3 regions of the Gordonia sp. CPCC 205333 genome follow, and region 3 is predicted to be linked to each of the others. Evidence: riboswitches for the same ligand, from Rfam matches in the RefSeq annotation. Region 3 holds a riboswitch; each other region holds the start of a gene.

Region 1 (4,114 bases), on a different contig from region 3:
TCGACCTGGATCACGTTGATGCCCGCCTTCTCCAGATCGACGGTCTCGTCACGAATCGCGAGGGCGATCTGGAAGGCCGAAGCCGAACGCGGCTGATCGTCGCGAACAAACGACCATGCGAGGATCGTGACCGGACCGGTGAGCATGCCCTTCACCGGTTTGTCGGTGAGCGACTGCGCGTAGGTGATCCAATCAACGGTCATCGGAGCGGTCCGCACCACGTCGCCGAATAGGATCGGCGGGCGAACGCAGCGCGAACCGTACGACTGCACCCACGCATTTTGCGTCGACAGGAATCCGTCGAGCTGTTCGGCGAAGTACTGCACCATGTCGTTACGCTCAGGCTCGCCGTGTACGAGAACGTCGAGACCGATCTTCTCTTGCAGCGCAACTACATCGGCGATCTCCTGCCGCATATGCGTCAGGTACTGCGCGTCGTCGATCTTTCCCGCGCGCAGGTCGGCGCGAGCCTTGCGGATCTCGCCGGTCTGCGGGTAGGAACCGATAGTCGTGGTCGGCAGCGGCGGCAGGTTCAGTCGTGCCTGCTGTGCGATCGCGCGATCGTCGGCGTTGGTTCTCGAGATGTCGGCGTCGGTGATCGCCGAAAGTCGTTCGCGTACCGCGGTATTGTTCAGACGCGGGTCGTCGGTGCGGGTCGCCAACGCGGCGGCCGACGCCGCGAACTTCTCCGCGACCGCCTCGCGCCCCTTATTCAATGCAGTTGCGAGAGTGGCGACTTCGTCGAACTTCTCATCGGCGAAAGCGAGCCAGCCGCGAAGATTCTGATCGATGCCGTCTTCGGCGGCCAATGCATAGGGGACATGCAGGGTGGAGCATGAAGTCGACACGGCGAGAGATCCGACCGATCCCAGAATGGTGCCCAGGGTGGCCAGGGCGGCATCGAGATCGGTTCGCCAGACGTTGCGCCCGTTGACGATTCCGGCGACCACATGCTTGCGAGTGAGAGCCGGGACCGCCGCGATCGACTCGGCGGAGCCACGTACGAGATCCACTGCGATGCCCTCGACCGGAGTAGCGGCCAATGCGGCAAGCGAAGCGCCGGCATCGCCGAAGTAGGTGGCTACCAAGATCTTTGGCCGTGCGGTCAGCTCACCCAGGCGCTGATACACCGAGCCGGCGAGTTCGGGGAGTCCCGCTGCTATGTCGGTCACGAGGACGGGCTCATCGAGCTGTACCCAGGTGGCGCCCGCGTCGGCGAGAGTGGCAAGCAGTTCGGCGTAGACGCCGACCAGCTCGTCGAGCCGGGAGAGGGGAGCGGCACCGTCGTCGGCGGCTTTAGCGAGTGCCAGGAAGGTGATCGGTCCGATCACCACGGGCCGGGCCGTCGCACCCTGCGCGGTTGCTTCGGCCAACTCTGCGAGCACCTTCTCCGGGTGCAGCGAGAAGCTGGTGTCGGAGCCTATTTCGGGGACAAGGTAATGGTAATTGGTGTCGAACCACTTCGTCATCTCCATCGGAGTGAGCTCGGCGTTCCCACGCGCGGCGGCGAAGTAGCGATCGAGTTCGTCGGCGATGCCGGCGTAGCGCGAGGGAACAGCGCCGAGGAGTACGGCGGTGTCGAGCATCTGGTCGTAATACGAGAAGGTGTTGACCGGGATCGAGTCCAGGCCGGCGGCGATCAGATCGGTGGTGGTGTCGCGACGGATGGTCGCGGCAACATCGTGCAAAGCGGCGGCGTCGATACGCCCGGCCCAATATGACTCGGTGGCCCGCTTGAGTTCGCGGTTCCGGCCAATCCTGGCCGTGCCGGTGACGGTGGTGGTGAACGTCTGTGGATCAGACATGAAATGTGCTCCTGCGAGGTATGCGGATGGATCACCGCCCATCGCAGGAGAGTCGGACTGGCCCCGTGTGGGGCTCGATGCGCCCCAGAACTGCCGGTTCGACGTCGCCCTATCCACGAGGCGGTGAGCCACCGGGCACGGCGTGCCCGGTACAACCGGCAGGTATTCGGACTCATCGACATGCACTCTGTGCGCCTACTGGCCGTCGCTTCCCAGGCTATGCCCAGTGCATTTGACGGCGGTCGTTTCGATTAACCGCTGCGGGACAGTTCCGGAATTACACCGGATTCCCTCTTGTGCTGGTGCGGGGCACCAGCTTTCGATGTCCGACGCCGGATCAGGGGCTCCTTATGCCCGGCGAGGAACAAACCGATTGCGGCTTCAGCATATATTGCCGGTGAGGTCCCTGGAACTATCCCCCTCAGCGGAGCAGATGGCGATATAGCGTCTGCGGCGGAGACGGGGACAGTTTCAGTCCAGTGGGATACCCAACGCGCCTTCTACGAACCGGGTGATCACCGGTATGGCGTCGTCGAGGGTGTGCCGCTGGCCTGGCCGTGCGTATCCGGAAAGGCTCGCAGGGTCAGCGGCGACGACTATCAACGACATCAATTCGCCCGTGGTCGGTTCACAGACGGCCCAGGTGAATCGGTCATCGTCGATCCAGCCGGCGGCCGCGGAGACGACGAAACCGGCCGGATCAGCTATCCCGAGCTCGGTGAGTGCGGGAACGTCGGTGACTCGGTTGTCGTCGCGCAGGGCGCGTAGATACCAAGTCCCGGCGTTGATCTCGACCGGTTCCATCGTTGTGGGAGTTGACCTTTCGGGTTGCGTGGTCTCGATACACCGTCGGGCTCGCGGGCTCGCTCGGCGGTACTCGACCGGCGTGGCGGGTTGCGTGGTCTCGATACACCCGGCTCGGCTAACGCCTCGCCGGGCACTCGACCATCCAGGGCGGCGACTTGACCGGCGTGGTGGGTTGCGGCCCTACTTGATCTCCAGCAGAACTGTGCCCTGGGTGACCGCGGCACCCGCCTCGGTGGCGAGTCCGGTCACCACACCGGCCTTATGCGCGTTGACCGGGTTCTCCATCTTCATCGCCTCCAGGACGACGACCAGATCACCTTCGGCGACCTCCTGGCCCTCCTCGACCGCGACCTTCACGACGGTGCCCTGCATTGGTGCTGCGACGGAGTCACCGGACGCCGCGGAACCCGCGCCCTTCTTCCGAGTGCGTGCTTTCGGTTTCTTGCGGACAACGCCATTGGTCGAACCACCGCCGCCGCCGAGCGCGAGATCGCCGGGCAGCGAAACCTCGACGCGGCGGCCACCGACCTCGACGACGACCTTCTGGCGTGGCGCACTATCTTCGTCATCGATTGCCTCGCCACCGGCGTATGGCTCGATCGGGTTCTCCCAATCGGTCTCGATCCACTTGGTGTAGACATCGAACTTCTCACCGTCGCCGATGAACGCCGGGTTCTCGACGATGTGGCGATGGAACGGGATGACGGTCGCGAGGCCCTCGACCTCGAATTCGCGAAGCGCGCGAGACGCGCGCTGCAACGCCTGCTCGCGGTTCTCGCCGGTGACGATCAGTTTGGCCAGCATCGAGTCGAACTGACCGCCGATGACATCTCCCTGGCGCACACCGGAATCGACGCGCACGCCGGGCCCGGTGGGCTCACGGTAGACGGAGATCGGACCGGGAGCCGGCAGGAAGCCACGCCCAGCATCCTCGCCGTTGATGCGGAATTCGAAGGAGTGACCGCGCGGGGTCGGATCCTCGGTGAGCGTCAGCTTGTGGCCCTCGGCGATGCGGAACTGCTGGCGTACGAGGTCGATGCCCGCGGTCTCCTCGGTGACCGGGTGCTCGACCTGCAGGCGTGTGTTGACCTCGAGGAAGGAAACGGTGTCGCCCTGGACGAGGTATTCGACGGTGCCCGCGCCGTAGTAGCCCGCTTCCTTACAGATGGCTTTGGCTGAATTGTGGATGCGCGAGCGCTGGTCGTCGGTGAGGAACGGTGCGGGAGCTTCTTCGACGAGCTTCTGGAAGCGACGCTGTAACGAGCAGTCGCGGGTGCCGGCGACGATGACGTTGCCATGTTGATCGGCGATGACCTGAGCTTCGACGTGGCGCGCTTTGTCGAGGTACTGCTCGACAAAGCATTCCCCGCGGCCGAAAGCAGCGACAGCCTCACGGGTCGCCGACTCGAAAAGCTCGGGGATTTCTTCGATGGTGTGCGCGACCTTCATGCCACGACCACCGCCACCGAAGGCGGCCTTGATCGCGATCGGGACGCCGTATT
Region 2 (4,114 bases), on a different contig from region 3:
AGGACCGCCGCCGCGCCGGCGGAACTGCCACTACCCATCACGTAGGCGGGGGAGCCACCGGGAACCTGTGCATTGGTTGGCTTCTCCGCTGGAGCGAGGCCGCTCCGTTCGGCATGAATCTCGTTGAGTCGCGCGGTGAGCCGTTCGGCGAGGCGTCGCGAATTCGCGAATACGATGGTCGACCGATTGGCCTCGATCTCGTCCACGATCGACTCTTCGACATAGGGCCACAACGATCCCGCGGTGGGCGACATCGCTTCGTCGAGGTCGGCGTCGTCGCGTTGCGGAATATTTGCCATGTCGGGGACGGGTACGTCGACGCGAAGGTCGAAGGTCTTCGATGCCGGTGGTTTGACGACTGTGCACGGGCGCGCGCCGGACAGGAAGTCGGCGACTACCTGCGGCGGCCGCACTGTTGCGGAAAGGCCGATTCGCTGCGCTGGCGCGTCGAGGAGGCAGTCGAGACGTTCGAGCGAAAGGGCAAGGTGGGTGCCGCGTTTGGTCCCGGCGACCGCATGTACTTCGTCGACAATGATGGTGTCCACCGCGGTCAATGATTCTCGCGCCGACGACGTGAGCATCAGGAATAGTGACTCCGGCGTGGTGATGAGGATGTCGGGTGGTGAAGTGACGAGTTTGCGGCGATCAGCGGCCGGTGTGTCACCTGAGCGCAGCCCGACCGTGATGTCGGGCGGCGGAAGTTCGAGCTCCGCACAGGCGCGGGCGATTCCGGCCAATGGGGCACGCAGGTTGCGCTCAACGTCGACGGCGAGCGCTTTGAGCGGGGAGATATAAAGGACCCGGGTTTTGCGTTTGGCGGTCGTCGGGGGCGTCGATGACAGCCGGTCGAGAGCCCAGAGGAAAGCCGAGAGGGTTTTGCCCGAGCCGGTTGGTGCGATGACCAGGGTGTTGTCGCCATTGGCGATGGCATTCCACGCGCCGGTCTGTGCCTTGGTCGGCGCGTCGAACGCACCGGTGAACCACCGACGGGTTGCCGGTGAGAATCGGTTCAGGACGGGGTGCGGCACGAGTCCATCTTTCCTCATTGGTCTGACAACCGAAGTTGGCGCGGACGATATGCCCCGAGAGCGGCGCAGGCGTCTATATGCCGTCTTACTTCGAAAGGGGACATATCTTCGGCGGCTACGGAACCAAGTCGACGAGCCGGACGTCTAACCCGCTTATGGAGCGCAGTGGAGTTTTCACCATCCAGGAGCTGCGGGACCTGGGCCACACTGAGCGCAGTATCCGCAACGAGGTCAATGTCGGGAACATGACTGCCGAACGTCTCGGTTGGTATTCATGTCCGGCCGCCGATACCGATGTGGTGGGCCGCGAAGGTCAAATCGATCTCACGGCCGCCATGGGTGACGATCTGCCAAGGATACGGCCGACCGATTCCCACGCTCACCGCCGTCGATTCGATTCCGCACGCATTGAACTGCGCTGCGCGCTGTGTGAGCAACGAGTATTGGATTGCCATGTGCGACAGCGTCTTACACAACACCAGCTGGACCGTCCCGGATCTACAGGCGCAGATGGGGACGGTGCCACAGAAACTCATCGCATTGATGCGGAGGTGCGATGCGGCAGCTGAATCCGGCAGTGAGTCACTCGCGCGAATACGTCTGAAGCGAGCGGGTTACAAAGTTCACGTACAGCCGAGAATTTCACGCGGGCGAAAACGTGGCGATCTTCGAATCGGACGCTTGCTGTTGGAGATCGACAGCGAAGGCTCGCACGCTGGGGACGCGCGTCGCCGCGATATTCGCCGCGACCGCAAAACGCTCGGCAAGGGGTGGATCACGATGCGGATCGACTATCGAGAGGTGCTGGAGTGCTGGATGATGTGCTGGCCGACATCGCCGAAGTGACGATGGCGCAGAAACATCGGATCCGTACGCGCAGTCAGCATCCGCTTCCGATTGACTGAACTGCCACGCGGATAAGTCCCGAGAATGACATGGGACGTCCATATGCCGTCTGACTTCGTGACGGGACATATCTCCGCAGCTGCATCCGTTGTAGAGTCATCACAGCCAGTCGACGCGGGGAACCCGGTGAGAATCCGAGACGGTCGCGCCACTGTGAGCAAGCGAATGCTGCGAGTCAGACACCTGCACTGGCTATGAGTCACAACTGAATCGGACGCGCAATCCGGAAGGACATCCCATGACCTCCACAGCGAAAGCTGTATCCAAACCCCGCTCGCTCGCGGTACCGAATCTGTCGGTCGTCAGCGCGGCGTTGCTGCTCACCGCGACGGTGCTGATCGCAGCGCTCGTCTACTACTTCCTCGGCTACGACCAGGGCGCGGTTTCGGTGTTCGGTTCGGACACACACGTACACGAGTTCGTGCATGATGCCCGCCACTTCAACGGCTTCCCCTGCCACTAGACGAGCAGGAGACAACAGAATCATGGCTGAAACAGCACCCGGCGCTTCGATCGCCGGGAAGTTCGTTGGCGCAGGTCTCATCTCGGGACTTATCGCTGGAATCGTCGCTTTCATTTTCGCGCGAATATTCATCGAGCCCCAGGTCGCGAAGGCGATCGATTATGAAGAGGGTCGCTCACACGCGGAGGAGATGCTCTCCGGTGAGCACGGGCACGAGCATGAAGTCTTCACGCGGGCAGTGCAGGAGAATATCGGTGCCGGAATCGGGACCGTCGGTTTCGCGCTGGCGATGGGAGCATTCTTTGCCGTCGCATTCACGATCCTGTGGGCGTACGTTGGCCGGCGGTATCCGGCGGCCGATCCTCGATGGGTCAGTGCGGCCCTGACAGTGATCGGATTCGTCGCGGTGGTTGGCGTTCCATTCTTCGTTTACCCGCCGAATCCACCCGCCGTCGGCAACGACGACACCATCGGCTCCCGATCAGGTTCGTACCTGACACTCACCTTGATCTCGGTCGCCGCGGTAATTCTGGCGACAATCGCCGCACTTTGGCTCCGGCCTCGGATCGGCGGTTTGCTCGGAGCGGTGACCGCGACGATCGGCTATTTGGTGGTCATCACGATCTCGGCGGCACTGCTGCCCAAGTTTGACGAGATTCCGACACCGGTGACGAACGATGCCGGGCAGATCATCTATCCCGGATTTCCGGGTGATGTGATCGGATTGTTCCGCACCTACACGATCGCCAACCAGGTGATTCTGTGGACTGTTCTCGGTGTGGTGTTCGCATTGGTGCTCGGTTGGCTGTCGCGTCGCTCCGACGACCGGGTCGAGGTGGCAGCGGAGTCTGCTTCGGTTTAGTTGGTCGAGTTGCGAGTTTGTCTTGCCGGGTCTCGATACACCTGGCTCGGCTGGCGCCTCGCCAGGCACTCGACCATCGGTGGGGATTGCCAGGCATTCGACCATCGGCTGGCGCCTCGCCAGGCATTCGACTATCGGTGGGGATTGCCAGGCACTCGACCATCGGCTGGCGCCTCGCCAGGCATTCGACCATCGGCTGGCGCCTCGCCAGGCACTCGACTATCGGTGGGGATCGCCAGGCACTCGACCATCAGTTGGAAGCATGACCATGCAGATCATTACCGCGGGGCGGACCGCACCTAACAAACTCGTGCGATTCGGCGGTGCTGATAGGCCGCTCGACGAACGCGGTCGCCGTGATGTCGCGGCACTGCGGACATCGAGCGGCATTCTTGTCGGGCCTATCCGTTGCGGACCGGAAGCGGTCGCGGTCCAAACCGCCGCGCTATTGGGGTGTGCGCCCGTCCTCGACGAGGCTCTGAGGGCGCTCGACGTCGGGCGGTGGGACGGGCTAACTCCGGAGGACGTACCTACCGATGAGTTGCGGCAGTGGTTCGGCGATCCGACGTCGGCCCCACATGGCGGCGAGAGCGTCGAGGTGTTCGTGGCGCGGATCTCCAAGTGGCGCGAGCGGGCCGACGCGGGCACCGTAGTCGTCGCGAAGTCAGTGGCCCAAGCGCTGCTCTGCCGGGACGTCGGCGACTTCTTCTCGACCGAACTGAGGCCGGCCACAATCTATGGCGAGGGCCGCTAGAGACATCCGGCATGTTCTGTGTCACAGTGGTTGGTAACTGAGCTAGAACATGTTTCACCCGAGGAGTCTGAATGTTCGAGTGGTCCGACGAAGACCTGATG
Region 3 (4,114 bases):
CGAACTCGCATAAGATCACCACCACCGCTCGACGTGACGGGTCGGATTGGATCCTCAACGGACGCAAGGTGTACATCTCGGGCGTCGACCAGGCAGACGCCGTCCTCATTGTCGGCCGGACCGAAGACTCGAAAACCGGCAAGCTCAAGCCGGCGCTTTTCATAGTGCCGACGGACGCGCCCAATTTCGAATACACCCAAATCGAGATGGAACTGGTCAACCCGGAGAAGCAGTTCCAGTTGTTCCTCGACGATGTGCGGCTACCCGCCAATGCCCTCGTCGGTTCGGAGGATGCGGCACTATCGCAGCTCTTCGCGGGGCTGAACCCCGAACGCATCATGGCGGCGGCCTCCGCGATCGGCATGGGTCGCTACGCACTCGACAAGGGAATCGCCTACGTATCGGAGCGGACAGTCTGGAAGGTACCGATCGGCGGGCATCAAGCCATCGCACATCCATTCGCGCAAGGCAAGATTCAGTTGGAAATGGCCAAGCTGATGATGCAGAAGGCAGCGTCACTCTACGACGCGGGGGACGATTGGGGTGCGGCCGAGCCGGCCAATATGGCCAAATACGCGGCCGCGGAGGCGGCCGTCGCGCTGGTCGATCATGCTGTTCATTCGTTGGGCGGCAATGGGTTGACTACCGAATACGGTCTTGCTCCGATGCTGAGCTTGGCGCGAATCGCGCGAGTGGCACCGGTCAGCCGCGAGATGATCCTCAACTTCGTGTCGCAGACCAGCCTCGGCCTGCCCAAGTCGTACTGAGGTACCGATCATGGCTGAACAACTCGTCCACGCCTCGGTCGAGACCGGCGTAGCGACCATCACGCTCGACTCGCCGACGAACCGGAATGCGCTGAGTGCGACGCTCGTCGGACAACTCGCCGCGGCATTGGAAAGTGCGCGCGACGACGAACAGGTCCGGGCGGTGAAGCTGACGCATACCGGCGGAACCTTCTGCGCCGGAGCGGATCTGGGGGAAGCGTTGAAACGCGGGCTATCGCCCGAACAGGCGACGGCCGAGGGGACGTCGGCGATGAGCGCCCTCATGCGGACGATCCTCACATTGCCCAAGCCGGTCCTGGTGGTGGTCGACGGTCATGTGCGTGCCGGTGGATTCGGCATTCTCGGTGCGGCCGACATCGTGCTGGCCGGCCCGGCGTCGACTTTCGCACTGACCGAAGTACGGCTGGGATTGGCCCCGGCTATGATTTCGGTCGTGTTGCTGCCCAAGATGTCCGCGCGTTCGGCCGGTCGGTACTTCCTCACCGGAGAGATGTTCGATCAGCGGGCCGCCGAACGTATCGGCCTCATCACCGTCGCGGCGGATTCGGCCGAAGAGCTAGCGGCACGTACAGATTCGATCCTGGACGGAATCCGCAAGGCATCGCCACAGGGGCTGGCCGCGTCGAAGTCGCTGACCACCGCCGATATCCTCACCGATTACGACACACGAGCGGCGGCGCGGGCCGAACAATCCGCGGGATTGTTCGCCAGTGTTGAAGCACGCGAGGGTATGACCGCGTTCTTCGCCAAACGCAAACCGAGCTGGGATGTCAGTGGTGAGTAGATGACGTCGGTGCGTGAACCGCAGCAAGATCGCTCGCGAGCGACCCGCGAGCGGTTGCTGGGGTCCACTATCGAGATGTTGGCGGCGAATGGCTGGGCGGCCACTACCGTCGCCGCAGTCGCCGAATCGGCTGGGGTTTCTCGCGGTGCGGCACAACATCATTTCCCCACCCGCGAGTCGCTGATCACCGCGACCCTGGACGCGATGTTCGAGCAATTGACGGTCAGCATCGCAGAACCGATGGCGCACTTGCCATCGGGTGCCGAACGCATCGACGCGGTGGTCGGCCGTGCGGTCGAGATCTACACCGGGGTGCCGTTCAAGGCGGCATTGCAGGTGTGGGCGGCAGCGGCTTCCGATGCTGTTCTGCGCGAGCAGATCTTGCCCCGGGAGGAGAAGTTCGCCCGTGCCGCGCATCGCATTACCGTCGCCGGGCTGGATCCGACCGGCGACAATCCGAACGCGCATCGACTGGCGCAGGTGACACTTGACCTCGCCCGTGGACTGGGCCTGGCCGACACGTTGTCGGATGACTCGCGTCGCCGAGCGCAGGTGGTGGCGACCTGGTGTGCGCAGTTGAAGCTGGGTCTGGGGCTGGGACTGTAGAGAGTGCGGCGGACGCGCGGTGATCGACGGCTCCGGCGCGAGAGTGCCGCATCCCCGCTGGTAGAGTCAGGCACGCCAGCCAACCCGTGGGGTAGGGAACCCGGCGCGAATCCGGGACTGACGCGCAGCGGTATGGGTGAGGGCGTGCACTTGTGAGCCACTGGACTTGAGGTCCGGGAAGGCGTGTACGCCCGGCGAACCCGAGTCCGAAGACCTGCTGGCGCTCTCGGCCAGCACGGCCGCAGAGGTACATCGCGGGCTTCGCGTGCCAAGTCCCGGCCTCGAAGGAATACCGTGTTTCGTCGTCGAATGACGTTGGCCTATTTGCTGTCCGCGGTCGCGACACTGTCGATCGCCGCCTGTGGCGCAGAGACTGTGGATGATCCGGCCGCAAGCGAGGCGTCGGGGTACCCGATCACCGTTGCCAACTGCGGACGGGACGTCACCGTCAGATCCGCACCGCAGCGCATCGCGTCGCTCAATCAGTCCTCGACCGAGATTCTGCTGTCGCTGGGACTGGCCGATCGAATCGCTGGCACGTCCACCTGGACCGATCCGGTGCTGCCAACGCTTGCCGCAGCCAATTCCAAGATCAACCGGATATCGGATAACTGGCCGTCGTTGGAGGCTGTGCTGAATGTCGAGCCTGACTTCGTCACGAGTTCGTTCACCTCAACCATCGGGCCGGCCGGAACGGTGACCACTCCAGAGCGTTTGCGCGGCTTCGGAATCGAGTCCTACACCTCGCCGTCGGATTGTGACGACAAGATCGCCGACGATGGCGATGGCAGTCGGAGCAAAGCGCTCACTCTGGATATCGTCTACCGCGAGATCACCGAACTGGCGAGGCTCACCGGTGTGCCGGCTGCCGGGGTGAAACTCATCGCTTCGCTGAAAGAGCGTGCTGCTAACGCCTCCAGCACCAAGGCCGCGGGGCAATCCGCATTGTTCTGGTTCGCGAATTCCGAGTCGCCGTATATGGCCGGATGCTGCGGTGCCCCGGGGATCATCGCCAACGCGGTTGGTCTACGCAACGTTTTCGAAGACACCAAACAGGAATGGCCGCAAATCAATTGGGAGGAAGTCGCTAGCCGTAACCCCGACGTGCTGGTACTCGGTGACCTGACCCGGCGTGATCAATCAGCGGAGTCGGCCGAAACGAAGATAAAGTTTCTCGAGTCCCATCCGGTCACGAAGCAGATGGATGCGGTACGCAACAAGCGCTACATCATCGTGACCGGTGCTGAACTCAATCCTTCGCTACGGACCGTGTACGGCATCGAGAATGTCGCGGCGGGGCTGTCGCGCCTCGGCCTCAGGCGGTGAGCCTGGTCCTCGCTCGGCGGATGCCGTCGGTGCTGGCATTCTGGACTATTGGGATCGCGACACTCGTGTTGTCGATGGCCGTAGCGGTGACGATCGGTTCGTCGTCGGTTGGGGCGCGGGATGTGTGGCAATTGGTCTGGGCCGAAATCAGCGGTGGTAGAACCACTCTCGGACCGATTCAACGAGGCATAGTCTGGGACCTGCGGCTCCCCCGGTCGTTGCTCGCAGCGGTATGCGGTGCGGGGCTCGCGCTGTGCGGCGCGGTATTGCAATCATTGCTGCGCAATCCGCTGGCCGATCCGTTCGTGCTCGGTGTGTCCTCTGGTGCATCTACCGGCGCGGTGAGTGTTGTCGTCCTCGGGATCGGCGTTGGAGCGGTCGGTATGGCTGGCGGCGCGTTCATCGGTGCGATGGCGGCGTTCGGTTTGGTTCTGTTGCTCGTCAGGCTGACGGGCACGGGGGCCGCGGATACCGTGATCCTCGCCGGAGTGGCTGCTACCCAGTTGTTTTCAGCGTTCACCTCGTTCATCGTGTATACCTCAGCCGATCCGGAACAGACCCGAGGAGTGTTGTTCTGGCTACTCGGGTCCCTGGCGTCGGCGCAATGGTC

The links. Region 3 has a riboswitch for cobalamin ahead of AAFP29_RS04220 (ABC transporter substrate-binding protein). Riboswitches for the same ligand answer to the same signal wherever they lie in the genome.
Region 1: another riboswitch for cobalamin. It lies ahead of metE (5-methyltetrahydropteroyltriglutamate--homocysteine S-methyltransferase); the one in region 3 lies ahead of AAFP29_RS04220 (ABC transporter substrate-binding protein).
Region 2: another riboswitch for cobalamin. It lies ahead of AAFP29_RS15155 (CbtB domain-containing protein); the one in region 3 lies ahead of AAFP29_RS04220 (ABC transporter substrate-binding protein).

Annotation. Positions count from the first base shown of each region.
Region 1 is NZ_JBCLVI010000004.1:120,227-124,340, reverse strand. Features, by position in the region: gene metE (5-methyltetrahydropteroyltriglutamate--homocysteine S-methyltransferase) at 1-1,805, opposite strand, end outside; cobalamin riboswitch at 1,945-2,137, opposite strand; gene AAFP29_RS15090 (hypothetical protein) at 2,277-2,609, opposite strand; gene AAFP29_RS15085 (acetyl/propionyl/methylcrotonyl-CoA carboxylase subunit alpha) at 2,793-4,114, opposite strand, start outside.
Region 2 is NZ_JBCLVI010000004.1:138,487-142,600, reverse strand. Features, by position in the region: gene AAFP29_RS15165 (ATP-dependent helicase) at 1-1,046, opposite strand, end outside; gene AAFP29_RS15160 (hypothetical protein) at 1,301-1,483, opposite strand; cobalamin riboswitch at 2,006-2,140, shown strand; gene AAFP29_RS15155 (CbtB domain-containing protein) at 2,173-2,397, shown strand; gene AAFP29_RS15150 (CbtA family protein) at 2,447-3,259, shown strand; gene AAFP29_RS15145 (histidine phosphatase family protein) at 3,522-4,013, shown strand; gene AAFP29_RS15140 (acyl-CoA dehydrogenase family protein) at 4,085-4,114, shown strand, end outside.
Region 3 is NZ_JBCLVI010000001.1:878,799-882,912, forward strand. Features, by position in the region: gene AAFP29_RS04205 (acyl-CoA dehydrogenase family protein) at 1-767, shown strand, start outside; gene AAFP29_RS04210 (enoyl-CoA hydratase family protein) at 778-1,572, shown strand; gene AAFP29_RS04215 (TetR/AcrR family transcriptional regulator) at 1,573-2,178, shown strand; cobalamin riboswitch at 2,238-2,415, shown strand; gene AAFP29_RS04220 (ABC transporter substrate-binding protein) at 2,473-3,504, shown strand; gene AAFP29_RS04225 (FecCD family ABC transporter permease) at 3,501-4,114, shown strand, end outside.